Regions from separate parts of the Pseudoalteromonas sp. HL-AS2 genome, predicted to be linked through region 1. Evidence: predicted binding sites of a transcription regulator. Region 1 holds the regulator's gene; each other region holds the start of a gene.
What was found. Region 1 encodes LexA, which represses DNA repair genes until DNA is damaged. Its sites were predicted from a motif close to TACTGTATNNNNATACAGTA; they were not measured.
Positions count from the first base shown of each region.

Region 2: uvrD (DNA helicase II) is a predicted target of LexA. The motif match lies at 1,277-1,296, and genes of this name have one in related genera.
Region 3: ruvC (crossover junction endodeoxyribonuclease RuvC) is a predicted target of LexA. The motif match lies at 1,176-1,195, and genes of this name have one in related genera.
Region 4: RB215_RS09795 (exonuclease domain-containing protein) is a predicted target of LexA. The motif match lies at 1,494-1,513, and genes of this name have one in related genera.

Region 1 is NZ_CP133571.1:3,031,214-3,034,431, reverse strand. It holds gene RB215_RS14125 (hypothetical protein) at 1-110, shown strand, start outside; gene RB215_RS14120 (PaaI family thioesterase) at 113-556, opposite strand; gene RB215_RS14115 (SRPBCC family protein) at 655-1,107, opposite strand; gene lexA (transcriptional repressor LexA) at 1,387-2,004, shown strand; gene coxB (cytochrome c oxidase subunit II) at 2,479-3,218, shown strand, end outside.
Region 2 is NZ_CP133571.1:130,510-133,727, reverse strand. It holds gene RB215_RS00620 (dUTP diphosphatase) at 1-238, opposite strand, end outside; gene RB215_RS00615 (YacL family protein) at 345-713, opposite strand; gene RB215_RS00610 (hypothetical protein) at 828-1,046, opposite strand; gene uvrD (DNA helicase II) at 1,361-3,218, shown strand, end outside.
Region 3 is NZ_CP133571.1:1,963,883-1,967,100, forward strand. It holds gene ruvA (Holliday junction branch migration protein RuvA) at 1-599, opposite strand, end outside; gene ruvC (crossover junction endodeoxyribonuclease RuvC) at 602-1,126, opposite strand; gene RB215_RS09195 (FtsX-like permease family protein) at 1,256-3,218, opposite strand, start outside.
Region 4 is NZ_CP133571.1:2,089,191-2,092,408, forward strand. It holds gene RB215_RS09795 (exonuclease domain-containing protein) at 1-1,482, opposite strand, end outside; partial or broken gene RB215_RS09800 (MFS transporter) at 1,648-1,839, shown strand; gene RB215_RS09805 (outer membrane protein transport protein) at 2,069-3,218, shown strand, end outside.

The DNA.
Region 1 (3,218 bases):
CGGGCACTTCGCCAAAGTGTTTTAACCAAGCGCTGCACGCCGATACATTATTACGTATATCGGCAATTGGTGCAGGCATGGAAATTACTATTTACCCGCTAGAAAAATAGCGTTAGCCTTTGCGCTCTACAACAGCTGCGGTCATTTTTGATACGCAGCAAAGCTCGCCGCGACTATTCGTTATTTTTATTTCCCATACTGAGCTACGCTTGCCAATATGAAACGCTTTTGCGGTGGCGGTTAAGGTGCCATTACGCGAGGCTTTTAAATGGCTGGCACTGATCTCTTGCCCTACACAATAAAATTTAGTGAAGTCGACCACAAAATTAGCCGCGTAGCTGGCAACACTTTCGGCTAAAACCACGTTTGCTCCGCCATGCACCATGCCTATAGGGTTATGGTGCGCAGGAATTGCTGGCATAGTGGCAACTAAGTAATCATCACCAATTTCAGTTATTTCAATCCCCATGGTTTTCATCAGTGTACCTTGGCCATTTATGCCTTGGTCTAACTGCTTACAAAACGCTAAAGTAATAGGTTGATGCCAAATACTCATTGTTACTCCTTTAAAGGTTGAAAACGATAACCGATAATACGATTTTTCATGGCGATATGATAGCCAAATTAGTGCAGCTACTGCATGGTAATACAGTGCTACTTTTTGCTTTCTACATAGTGCTTAATTTCATCGAGATCTTTTTTTAGCATTTTACGCATCGAACTTTTAAGAAAAAACCCTATCACTGCAGAGATCATTTTTACCCAAATAGACTCAGAGCTATCAGAAAAAGTCATGGTTAAACAGGTGCTAGGTTCGGCGGCGGTAAGTGACAGCTTAGTGGTATAAACTGCCCCGCCATTTTCTGCGCGAGTGCAATAGTATTCATTAGTAACAGCTTCGGTGATCCACATGGTTTCTGAGGCTGCTTTGCCAAAAATTTTTCGTGTTTCTAACCATTTTAGGCCCACTAGCCCTTGTGGTGGCTTCTCGATTATTTTTACATCAATAATGCCAGACAGCATATTGGCACTGTTTTCGATGTCAGTTATTGCCGCCCATACTTTACGTTTAGGACCGTTAATTATTACCGCTACAGTGATATTCATAACACTCTCCGTTAATTCACATTGATGAAGTTAAGGCCCATTACAAAAACGATAGCTAACTAATTTTTAATAACAGCAACAACTTAGTAGTTATGTAATTAATGTAACGTAAAACTAACACTATCGTGATCTGCGTAATTTTATCTGTAATTTACTTGGTAATTTTAAGCTTAGACCAATGCCACCTTTGGCAGCAAAGGCGAGGAGTAATTTAAATTTGCGATTTTCAGATAACTGTATATACTCACAGTTAAATGTACTGTATGGAAAACCAGTTGTATGCGACCATTAACTAACCGCCAAGCGCAAATACTCGAACTTATTAAAGTGTTTATTAAAGACACTGGTATGCCTCCTACACGCGCAGAAATTGCACAAACATTAGGCTTTAAAAGTGCTAATGCAGCAGAAGAGCATTTAAAAGCGCTGGCTAAAAAAGGCGCTATTAAAATGAAACCAGGCGCTAGCCGTGGTATTCAACTTATTGAAGAAGATGAACCAGAACAACTTGGTTTACCGTTAATAGGTCGTGTAGCTGCCGGCGAACCTATTTTGGCGCAACAACATGTTGAGAGCCATTGTAAAATTGACCCGTTAATGTTTAAACCCGCTGCCGATTTTTTATTGCGTGTAAATGGTATGAGCATGCGAGATATTGGTATTATGGATGGTGATTTACTGGCTGTTCATCGCACTCAAGTTGCCGAAAATGGCCAAGTTATTGTTGCCCGCGTTGATGACGATGTAACGGTAAAACGCTTAGAAAAAGCAGGCAAAAAAGTATTATTGCATGCTGAAAATAAAGAATTTTCGTCGATAGAAGTGGATCTTGAAAAGGAATCTTTTAATATTGAAGGCTTAGCTGTTGGGGTTATTCGTAATGCTGACTGGATGTGACAATTAAGCTGTTATAGCTATGTAAAATATCGGCATAATTTAATAGCTCAGATAATTAATGCGCACTTTTTAGTGCGCTTTTTTTTTGCCTTTTTTTTGTGAAAATTCCGCTGCAATGAAAAAATTATATTAAGTTTATGTTTTTTATCATTTAAGTATTTAATACTCGTTATCGCTGTCTTTTTATTTGTAACCCTTGCTGTTGCTCACTTCCTGCTTAGAACAAAATTAAATAAATCCCATATTTACGCTAATCCCCTAATATTATTTGATTATTTTTCAAACTAAAACTTGCTAGTTGTTCAATTATTAACTAATTGTTAATGGGCTGGACTAACAATAACTCACAGCTTTAGTTTTGAGAAAATATATTTATATATCCGGCAGCAATACAAAAATAAAAAATAACAAATTGGCATTTAAAGCTTATGTCTTTTTGTTTTGCACTCGCAACAGTATTAAAGGAGCTGTCACATGGGTAAATTGAGCTCTACCTTGTGGCTTATATTGTTTGTTTTTCCGCAGTTAGCATTGGCAAATAGCCAATATAATATGCGCAAAGGCGTAACCGATATAAGTAATAATGTTTATCAACTACACATGACCATATTTTTAATATGCTGTGTAATAGGCGTGATTGTATTTGCCGTTATGTTTTGGGCACTTATTCATCATCGTAAATCTAAAGGAGCAGTTGCTGCTCAATTTCACGAAAGTACCAAAGTAGAAATACTCTGGACAGCAATTCCATTTGTTATTTTAATAGCAATGGCAGTCCCCGCAACTAAAACATTAATAGCGATGGAAGATGCCAGTAAAGCGGATATCACTATTAAAGTAACTGGTTCACAATGGAAATGGCATTACGAATATATGGGGGAAGATGTTGAGTTTTACTCAATACTTGCCACACCGCAAAATGAAATTGCCAACCTAGCCGATAAAAACCCCAACTATTTACTTGAGGTAGATAAGCCTCTGGTATTACCGATCAATAAAAAAGTACGCTTTTTAATGACCTCCGACGATGTTATTCATTCTTGGTGGGTGCCCGATTTTGCTATTAAAAAAGATGCAAACCCGGGGTTTATTAACGAAACGTGGACCAACATAAACGAAGTCGGTATTTATCGCGGTCAGTGTGCTGAGCTATGCGGTAAAGATCATGGCTTTATGCCAGTGGTAGTAGAGGCTAAGTCAGAGGCCGATTTTAA
Region 2 (3,218 bases), 310 kb from region 1:
CAATTCTGAGTGACAAGCCAAAATGAAAAATATCCACTAACTCTAAAATAACTTGTTCGGTATCAGGCGTTTGTTTTTTCCACCATTTCCAACCGTAATGATCGAGCATTTCTGCACACTCAACCCAAATGGCTCTGTACCAATCAAACCCTTGGCTAAACCATTGGTCATGTACTTTGGTATTCATGGCATTTTGCATTTCTAGCATCACTACTAGTTTGTTTAAATTGGCAGACATATCAATTCCTGTCGTTTTTGATTAGCTAAATTTTCATTAGTGTAATAATACAGATAAAATGCTTGTTGTGCATTGCTGTATATTTTCATTAGCGTGCTAACTATGTTTATCTTGAAGTCGTAAACTCATGCCATGAGTTTATTAGGTCTATAAAATCTTCAAAACCACAACCACTGCTTAGGCCATTTTCTTCAAGCATTAAATCGTCGTCTTGATAAGCCATAAGATCTTCACTGTCTTGGTGCAGAGCATGGGCTTCAAATAGAGCTTCGTCTTTCGTTAAAATTAAATCTATTTCTTGGCCCTTTAGCGTTAAAGGCTCAAAGCTTGAACTCACCGATGCAATAAGCGCTTGCACCATAGCTATTTTATCTTTGCCTATTTCTTCGTTTAACCAGCGGCCAATTATGGCATGCTCGCTACTTATTTTAATGCGTAATCCGCTAATTGGATCGCGAATAAATTGATATTCCATACGTATCGCTTTTAAATCGTTAGTTGCGCAATTATATACGTAAATAGCTGCAGACGCTAAAAAGCAAAATAGCGCCAAAAGGCGCTATTTTATAAAGCTTTAATATTAATTACGTCACGATCTATAACGTGCTGCATCAATAATTGCCCAAACATATACAATAGCGGCAATTATTCCTGGCACAATTAAAAACCATAATGCCGCACCACCAAAAAATAATATAGCGAATATAAGCGCGGCAAGAATACGCCCTTGCACTAGCTGCCCCAACCCCGGGAAAAATATATTACATAATGCTGCGATTACGTTACCGCCTGAACCTTGTCCTGACATACTAACCTCTGTAGTTTATTTAATTTTTATATTTTAGCTATAGAATTACTTACACACTCTATGCCAATTTAATAAATGTTACAAATCATATAGTTGTATTTTTATCAGTTTAACGCTGTGGTGATTTTTACTAAATTGAGGTCAAATTAGCAATTTTTATTATATCTTTTTAACCTTTTTCTTTTTTGATTTGCTATCAAGCTACTAGTTTAGAACATAATTTTATGAATAGCTGTGTATAAAAACAGTATTTTATTTAGCCTAACAAAAACACCTGCTATACTGCCCGCATTATTGATTAAAAAGGCGTAACGATGGACGTTTCACAATTACTCGATGGCTTAAACGACAAACAACGCGATGCCGTTGCAGCCCCACTACAAAACATGCTGGTATTAGCAGGTGCTGGGTCTGGTAAAACACGAGTGTTGGTTCATCGTATTGCTTGGCTAATGCAAGTTGAGCAAGCCTCAGCGTATAGTATTTTTGCGGTTACCTTTACTAATAAAGCAGCTAAAGAGATGCGTACTCGCGTTGAAGAGACGCTAAAAGCGCCGGTTGGTGGTATGTGGATTGGTACTTTCCATGGTTTGTCGCACCGTATTTTACGCGCGCACCACCGTGAAGCAAAATTACCCGAAGCATTTCAAATTTTAGACTCAGACGATCAGCTACGTATGATCAAACGTTTATTAAAATCGATGAATATTGATGATAAAAAATGGCCCGCTAAACAGTTTGGTTGGTACATAAGCGCTAAAAAAGATGAAGCACTTCGCCCTAAAGATATTCAAGCCTACGATATTAACGAGCAAATGATGCTGCGCGTGTACGCGGCGTATCAAGAAGCATGCGACAGAGCAGGCTTAGTCGATTTTGCCGAAATACTACTGCGCAGCTACGAAGTACTCAAAAATAACCCTACACTACTGCGCCATTATCAACAGCGCTTTGCACACATGTTAGTAGACGAGTTTCAAGACACCAACACCATACAATACGCATGGTTAAAACTACTTGCTGGCGACTCCAATAGTATTATGATTGTTGGCGATGACGATCAGAGTATCTATGGTTGGCGCGGTGCAAAAATAGAAAACATTAAACGTTTTTTAACTGACTTTAGCGCAGAGACCATTCGTCTTGAGCAAAACTATCGCTCTACCGCCACTATATTAAAAGCCTCAAATGCCCTGATCCAAAATAACTCAGAGCGTATGGGTAAAAGCTTATGGACCGACGGTAACGAGGGCGAACCTATTTCTATTTACGCCGCATTTAACGAGCTAGACGAAGCGCGTTTTGTAAGTAGTAAACTGCGTAGTTGGTTAAATGCCGGCAATGCGCTGCAAGATGCGGCTATTTTATATAGAAGTAATGCGCAATCACGTGTACTCGAAGAAGCCATGCTACAAGAAGGCCTAAAGTATCGTATTTATGGCGGCATGCGATTCTTCGAACGCCAAGAAATTAAAGACGCCCTGTCGTACTTACGCATAATAGGTAACCGTCAAGACGATGCTGCATTTGAACGAGTAATTAATACTCCAGCTCGTGGTATTGGCGATAAAACGCTAAGCCATATACGCGACTGTGCACGCGCCGAATCGTTACCACTTTGGTATGCAGCAAAAGCAATTGTAGAGCAACAACATTTATCTGGCCGCGCTTCTGGTGCAGTGAGTAAGTTTGTCGAACTAGTAGAGCATATTGAAGATAAAATTAGCGATCTAACGCTACATGAGCAAGCTAAGTACGTTATTCAAACTTCTGGGTTAATGGCAATGTACCAAGCCGAAAAAGGTGAAAAAGGCCGTGCCCGAGTAGAAAACTTAGAAGAACTTATTAGCGCTTGCGATCAGTACGAATTGCCTGAGGAAGAAGAATATAGCTCTCCTCTACAAGGCTTTTTAGCGCATACCTCGCTTGAATCTGGTGAAGGACAAGCAGAAGAGCACGAAGACGCCGTACAAATGATGACATTGCACTCAGCTAAAGGTTTAGAATTTCCGTTAGTGTTTATGGTTGGCGTAGAGGAAGGTATGTTCCCTTCTCAACAAAGTAATGAAGAGTCTGGCCGTTTAGAAGAAGAACGCCGCCTTTGTTATGTAGGTATGACCCGCGCTATGGATAAACTATATATTAGCCATGCCGAAAGCCGTCGTTTATACG
Region 3 (3,218 bases), 1.1 Mb from region 1:
GATTCTTTAATAAGAACCTCAGTAGACATATCGGGTTTACTTACTGATTTTACTGCTTTTTGCGCTTGTGGCAATTTATAACCTAGCGACACCAAAGCCGACACAGCATCATCGGCGGCATTATTAGCAATTGTTGCGTCGCTAAACGGCTCAATAACCGCACTGTCGCTGGAAGGGGTGAATAAATCGTTGCCCCAATTTTTTAATCTGTCTTTCATTTCGAGTACTAGCCGCTCGGCGGTTTTTTTACCTACACCGGGTAATTTAACTAAGCTTGTGGAGTCTTCGTTATTTACACAGCTTACAAATTGCTGCGCCGACATACCCGACAAAATAGCTAAACCTAGCTTTGGCCCTACGCCATTGGCCTTTAATAACTCTCTAAATAAGGCACGCTCTACCTTGTTGTTAAAGCCAAACAATAGTTGTGCATCTTCGCGTACTACAAAATGAGTATAAACAATGGCACTTTCGCCAACTTTAGGTAAGTCGTAAAAGCAGGTCATTGGCATTTGCACTTCGTAGCCAACACCACTTACCTCTAATAATATTTCGGGAGGTTGTTTTTCTACTAAAATACCATTTAAGCGACCAATCATAGTTATTTCCTTAAACGTCCTCTAACGGTTTTGCTTGCGCTACCCGCTAGTTTTATTAAATTTTGTTCTGAGTGCGCATGGCAAATAGCAATAGCCAGTGCATCGGCGGCATCAGCTTGTGGCGTACCAGGTAGTTTTAAAATGTTTTTAACCATATGCTGTACTTGAGTTTTATCGGCGCCACCATTGCCTACTACGGCTTGTTTTATTTGCCTTGCTGAGTATTCAAATACTGGTAAGTCGGCCATTGCAGCGCCTACAATAGCAGCACCACGTGCTTGGCCTAGCTTTAAGGCTGAGTCGGGATTGTGCGCCATAAACACTTTTTCTATCGCGAAGGTTTCTGGCGAAAACTGCTCTATAAGCTGGGTAATGCCTTGGTAAATCATTTTAAGTCTTATATGAAACTCATGATCCGCTAATTTAATGCAACCACTGCCTAAATAAGTGAATTTAGACCCCTGATGCGCTACAACACCGTAGCCAGTTAAGCGTGAGCCTGGATCAATCCCTAAAATTATGGCCAAAAAGCACTCTCATTATTGTTATTCGTTAATTAGGCTAATAATGCCAGAGCACTGTATAAATTACCAGTAACAATAAAACAAAAACGCCCACTTAAGTGGGCGTTTTCCTTTTGCTTAAATATTGGCAACTTAACCTAACGCACGCACCAGCCCTTGGGTGTTTTGCTTAAGTGTGCGAGCAATCATAAAATAGCCTAACCCCGCTACAAACACTCCACCTGCCACCGGTCCTATTATCCAAATATGTGGATGTAATTTACCCGCCAGATCAAATAACTGCTGCTGTACAACTAATAGTGCAATATCACTAAAAAAAGCGGCAACTAAGCCGGCCAAACCACCAAGCAATAAAAACTCATATAAAGTAGCGTTTTTAATAAGCCGGCTTTTTGCACCAAGTGTGCGCAGTATTACAATTTCTTGCATGCGCTCGCCTAAGCTTGCTTGCACTTGCGATATTAATACCAGTGCACCACACAACACCACAATAGTAAGTACAAAGCCAATTGCAAGTGACACTTGCTCTATGGTTGATTGTATTTGTTTAACAAAGTTACCTACATCTATGGCGGTAACCGTTGGATAGCTGCGCAGCAATTGGCTAAAGTCGCGTTTTTGATCAGGCTCAATACGTACCGACGAAATATACGTTGCCGGAAAGTCTTTGAGCACATCAGGACTTAAAATAATAAAAAAGTTTGGCTTAAGGGTGGCCCAGTTTACTTTACGCACGCTGGTAATTTTAGCATCAAACGACTGCGCACCAATTAAAAACGTTAACGTGTCGCCAAGTTCAACATCTAAACGCTCAAGCATAGACTCCTCAATAGATGCCTCTGCTAATGTGTTTTCATTAAACCACTGCCCTTGCACTATTTCGTTTTGCGCTGGCGGCGTTTCAAGCCAGGTTAAATTTAGCTCGCGACCAATACCAGCGCGTGCCTCTTCATCTTTTTTCTCGTTGTCTTGCAGAGATACTTCTCGCGCTACCAACTCGCCATTTACCGCATTTACCCGGCCACGAATGGTGGGATAAAACTCCGATACCTGAATGTTTTTTTGCGCCAAATAAGTATTAATTGGCTCAAGTTCGTTTTGGGTAATATTGACTAAAAATGCATTGGGAGCATCATCTGGTAACTGCGACTGCCAATCGGCTATCATGTCGTTTTTAAGTACCACTAAAAATAGTAATAGCTTAATAGCGAGGGAAAAGCTGATCAGCTGGACTGCATTCACATTTGCACGCTTTTGAATTGACGCAATTGCCAGCGACCAACTGTTACCCGGCTTTAAGCCTAATTTACGGCCACCACCAAATATAACTTTAGACACCAAAAACAACACGCCAATTAAAGTAAGGGTTGAGGCAAACAAAATCAGAGTAATTTTTATATTATTGCTAAATAGCCACATGAGTAAAAACACGGTAAACGCACTCATAGCTAAGTGCACCCTGCTAACCGCTAGTTTATCGCCTAAGTTACGACGCAGCACTCGCAATGGCGGAATATCAAATAAATCAAATAAGGGCTTGATAGAAAACATCACAGCACAAATTACACCTGTACTAATTGCCACTAACCACGGCTTAAAACCCGCCATTGGCAACGTTGTACCCATGCTTTTTGCTAAATAATGTGTCGCAATTTCTTGTAAACCATAGCCAATTAATAAACCCACTGTTACCGCCATTAAACACACCATTAATAGATGTGTAAGGTAAATTTTGCGGATCATTGCCCGGCTACCACCTAAGGTTTTCATCATAGCAACTGGGTCGTATTGGCGTTCACAATAACGCTTTGCAGACACCGCAATTGCCACTGCGGCTAAAATAATGCCCAGCAAACCTGCTAGCAACAAAAAGCTTTCTGCACGGTTTAAACTATTAGATATTGGCGATTGGCGATCTTTTACGCCATACCATTGCTGGTTTTCTTTTAACTGCGGTTTTAGCCAATCATAAAAACTATTTATATCGCTTTCATCGCCGGCATAAAGCTGACGATAAAACACTCGGCTACCCGGTTGTATTACTTCTGTTTTTTCCACGTCGTTAATGTTTATAAGCACCCTGCGGCTACTCGAA
Region 4 (3,218 bases), 940 kb from region 1:
TAGCTGTAAATAATGTTTACTCATATTAGTTAAGTGAGTAATTAACGCCTCAATTGGGCTATTTAAAATCAGCGCTTCTAGTGGTTGTAATAACTCGTTATGCCATTTAAATAAACCGTTAGGTTGATCAAAGTATTGCGCTGCATTTTTACATACTAATTTAAGTAATGCCTGAGGTGTTTGGCACTGTGCTAAGCGCTCATTTATTTGCGCTGGTTGCGCTGCATAAAAATTACCAAGCCTTAATACCTGCGGATAAATATCAAACTCATTGCATGGCGGATAAGGGGTATCAATAAATAATTCGTGCCAAAATACTAAACCAAACAAACTTTGCCACAATGTGTTTTCGGTATTAAATACCTGCATACCTTGGCCAGTGTAATAATCGTTTACACCTTGCTCTACTTCACCTCGGTATAATTCGTCAATTTCGAGTACGCACTGAGTATCAGCAAGCATAGTGCTTAAACGCGAACGCGTTTGCTTATTAAATTTACGCATTAAAAAGTCGTCAGCAAAGTACAGTAAATCATCCGTTAGCGGATTTTCAATAATGGCTTCTAAGCGTGCTTTTACCCACTGTTTATTACCAAGCCTGTATTGCTCTCTTATTTGAATTTCGTGTGCTTCGCTATCATCCACACACCCTTCAAGTAAACTAAAAGCAAGTTCGCTATTGGTGTTTTTTAACTGTTTAAAAAGCTGTACTAATAACTTATTTTTAAGCGCAACAGCTATTGCACCATACGCAGCTTGCACTAGAACCTGCAGCGCTAAAGCAACGTAATCGTTCTCATCGGTTATATTTTTAAATGCTAATCGGTAACGGTTTAATAAATAGTTTGATTGCGCCTCGGCCTTCGTTTCAAAGCGCGATAAGCTCTCGCTATGCCCTTCACGCGTAGCGGTTAAACCTAAGTCTCGCATTACAAAACGATTTTGATGATTCACATCACCACTGCTTAGTTTACCTGCAAATAAAAACTCAAAATACTCATAATAATCGCTGCGGTTATTAATTACATACTGGCTATAAAGCGGTGCAAGCTCGTGCGGGCAGCTTTTAAAAAACTCACGGGCACTATCCACCAGCGCGCCTTTAGCGGCGCTCTTTTTATAGCTTATTTGTTCGTCGTAATTACTTAGTAACTCTAGTAAAGCAGGTTTGGTTAAGTGCGCCAAAAGCTGTGAATAATGCTGCTCGTTCGGCTCAAATAAAATACCTGCTTTTTTTAGCGTATAAATAGCCTGATGCGGCGAGGTTATTTCTTCATAAGTGAGGGACTGCGCTTGTACTAAATAGGGTTTGCGCGAATACACGCGCGCCAACATACACTGGCTTTGCTCATCAAGCTGATTAATTTTATTAATAAATTCGCTGTGCTTGGGCTCAAGTAAATGCATACATTTACTTGTTACAAACTCAATAAGCTCTCTAAAATGTGCTAAATAGTATTTTGCTGGTAATTCTTTTTTCATAACATTGCCATAGCTGTATATAAAAACAGTATCTAGTATTTATGCTTATTATTCAATCTTAAAGTTGTAATCAGTAATGCTTTGAGTTATCAGGCGTTAATTAGGATTAGATTTAGCACCATTAATAGTGCTAATAATATTATTTCTTACGCTAATTATGATGCAGCAGCCCTTGCTGTGGACGCCAGTGCGCAGTGGATTGCTAACTTTGCAATTACTATGACCTTCCCTATTATGCTTGCCAATATAGGCCTTGCCGGTGCTTACGGATTTTATGCGTTATCGGCACTTATAAGCCTGTTTTTTGTTGTTAAATACATTAAAGAAACGCGCGGTAAAACGCTCGAATCTATGTGATTTTTAAAAGCGGTGATATTAGTCGCCGCTTTGCCTTTGCACACAATAGCGCCATTTAATAATGGCGATTTAAATAACCTAAAGGTTAATTAGCAATCTATACTCATTTATTTTAACTTTATAGCCATTGTTCTATTACCTTTTATTATAAGTAATCTATTTAAATTCCTTTTTAGAATATCAAAAGTTAGCTATTGTCCGCCAATTCCAACTTTATGTGTCTACCAAAATGAAAAAACAGTTAATATCAGGCTTAGCTTTAACGTGCGCGTTGGGCTCATTTAGTACATTTGCTACGAATGGTTATTTTACTCACGGCTACGGCATGACCCACAAAGGTATGGCTGGCGCAGGTGTAGCGCTGTCAGAAGAGCTAATGTCTGGCGCTAATAATCCAGCAGCCTTTTTACCAAACGGAACACAGCTATCTCTGGGCTTAGAGCTTTTTTCTCCTGAGCGAAAATACACTGCATCAAAAGTAGATACTTTTTACCCCGGCGCATTTTATCTTGCAGCAAAAACACAAAAAAGCGACAACACCGTGTTTGCAATTCCAGAATTTGCTATTGGTCATCAATTAAATGAAAAAGTAAATATTGGTTTATTAGTGTATGGCAACGGCGGTATGAATACCGAGTACGGCGCAGAGTCCGCTCCTGAAGGCACCTTTTACGCTGGTACGGCAGGCGTTGATTTAAAGCAACTCTTTATTAGCCCAACCTTAAGCTATAAGTTGAATGAACAAACACGCCTTGGTGTATCCCCCATTTACGTGGTGCAACAGTTTGAAGCACAAGGGCTTGAAAACTTTGCTCCTTTTTCGCAATCACCAGAAGCGCTTACTAATAATGGCACAGATACAAGTACAGGGTTTGGTGTTCAATTAGGTATAAGCCATGCAATTAACTCATCGCTTAGTTTAGGCGCAAGTTACCGCTCAGCAGTGTCGATGGAAGAGTTTGATAGCTATAAAGGTTTGTTTGCAGAGCAAGGCGGATTTGATCTGCCAAGTTCGTTTCAACTTGGTGCAGCTTATAAGCTTACACCTAGTAATCAGGTGGTATTTGATTGGCAAAAAATAAATTACAGCGAAGTAAAAAGTATTGCAAATCCAATCAATAACTTAATGTCAGCGCCTTTAGGAGCTAACGGCGGCGCTGGATTTGGCTGGAACGATATGACTATTTATAAGCTTGGTTATCAGTGGCAGCGTACATCGCAACAAAAGATTCGCTTTGGGGTGTCTTACACCGAGCAACCTATTCCTTCGTCCCAAGTTATATTAAATATTTTAGCGCCGGGCGTTCAAGAGTGGCATTTTACAACGGGCTTTAGCCATTCTTTTACCAACAAGGTACAATTAAACGCTATGGCTTTTT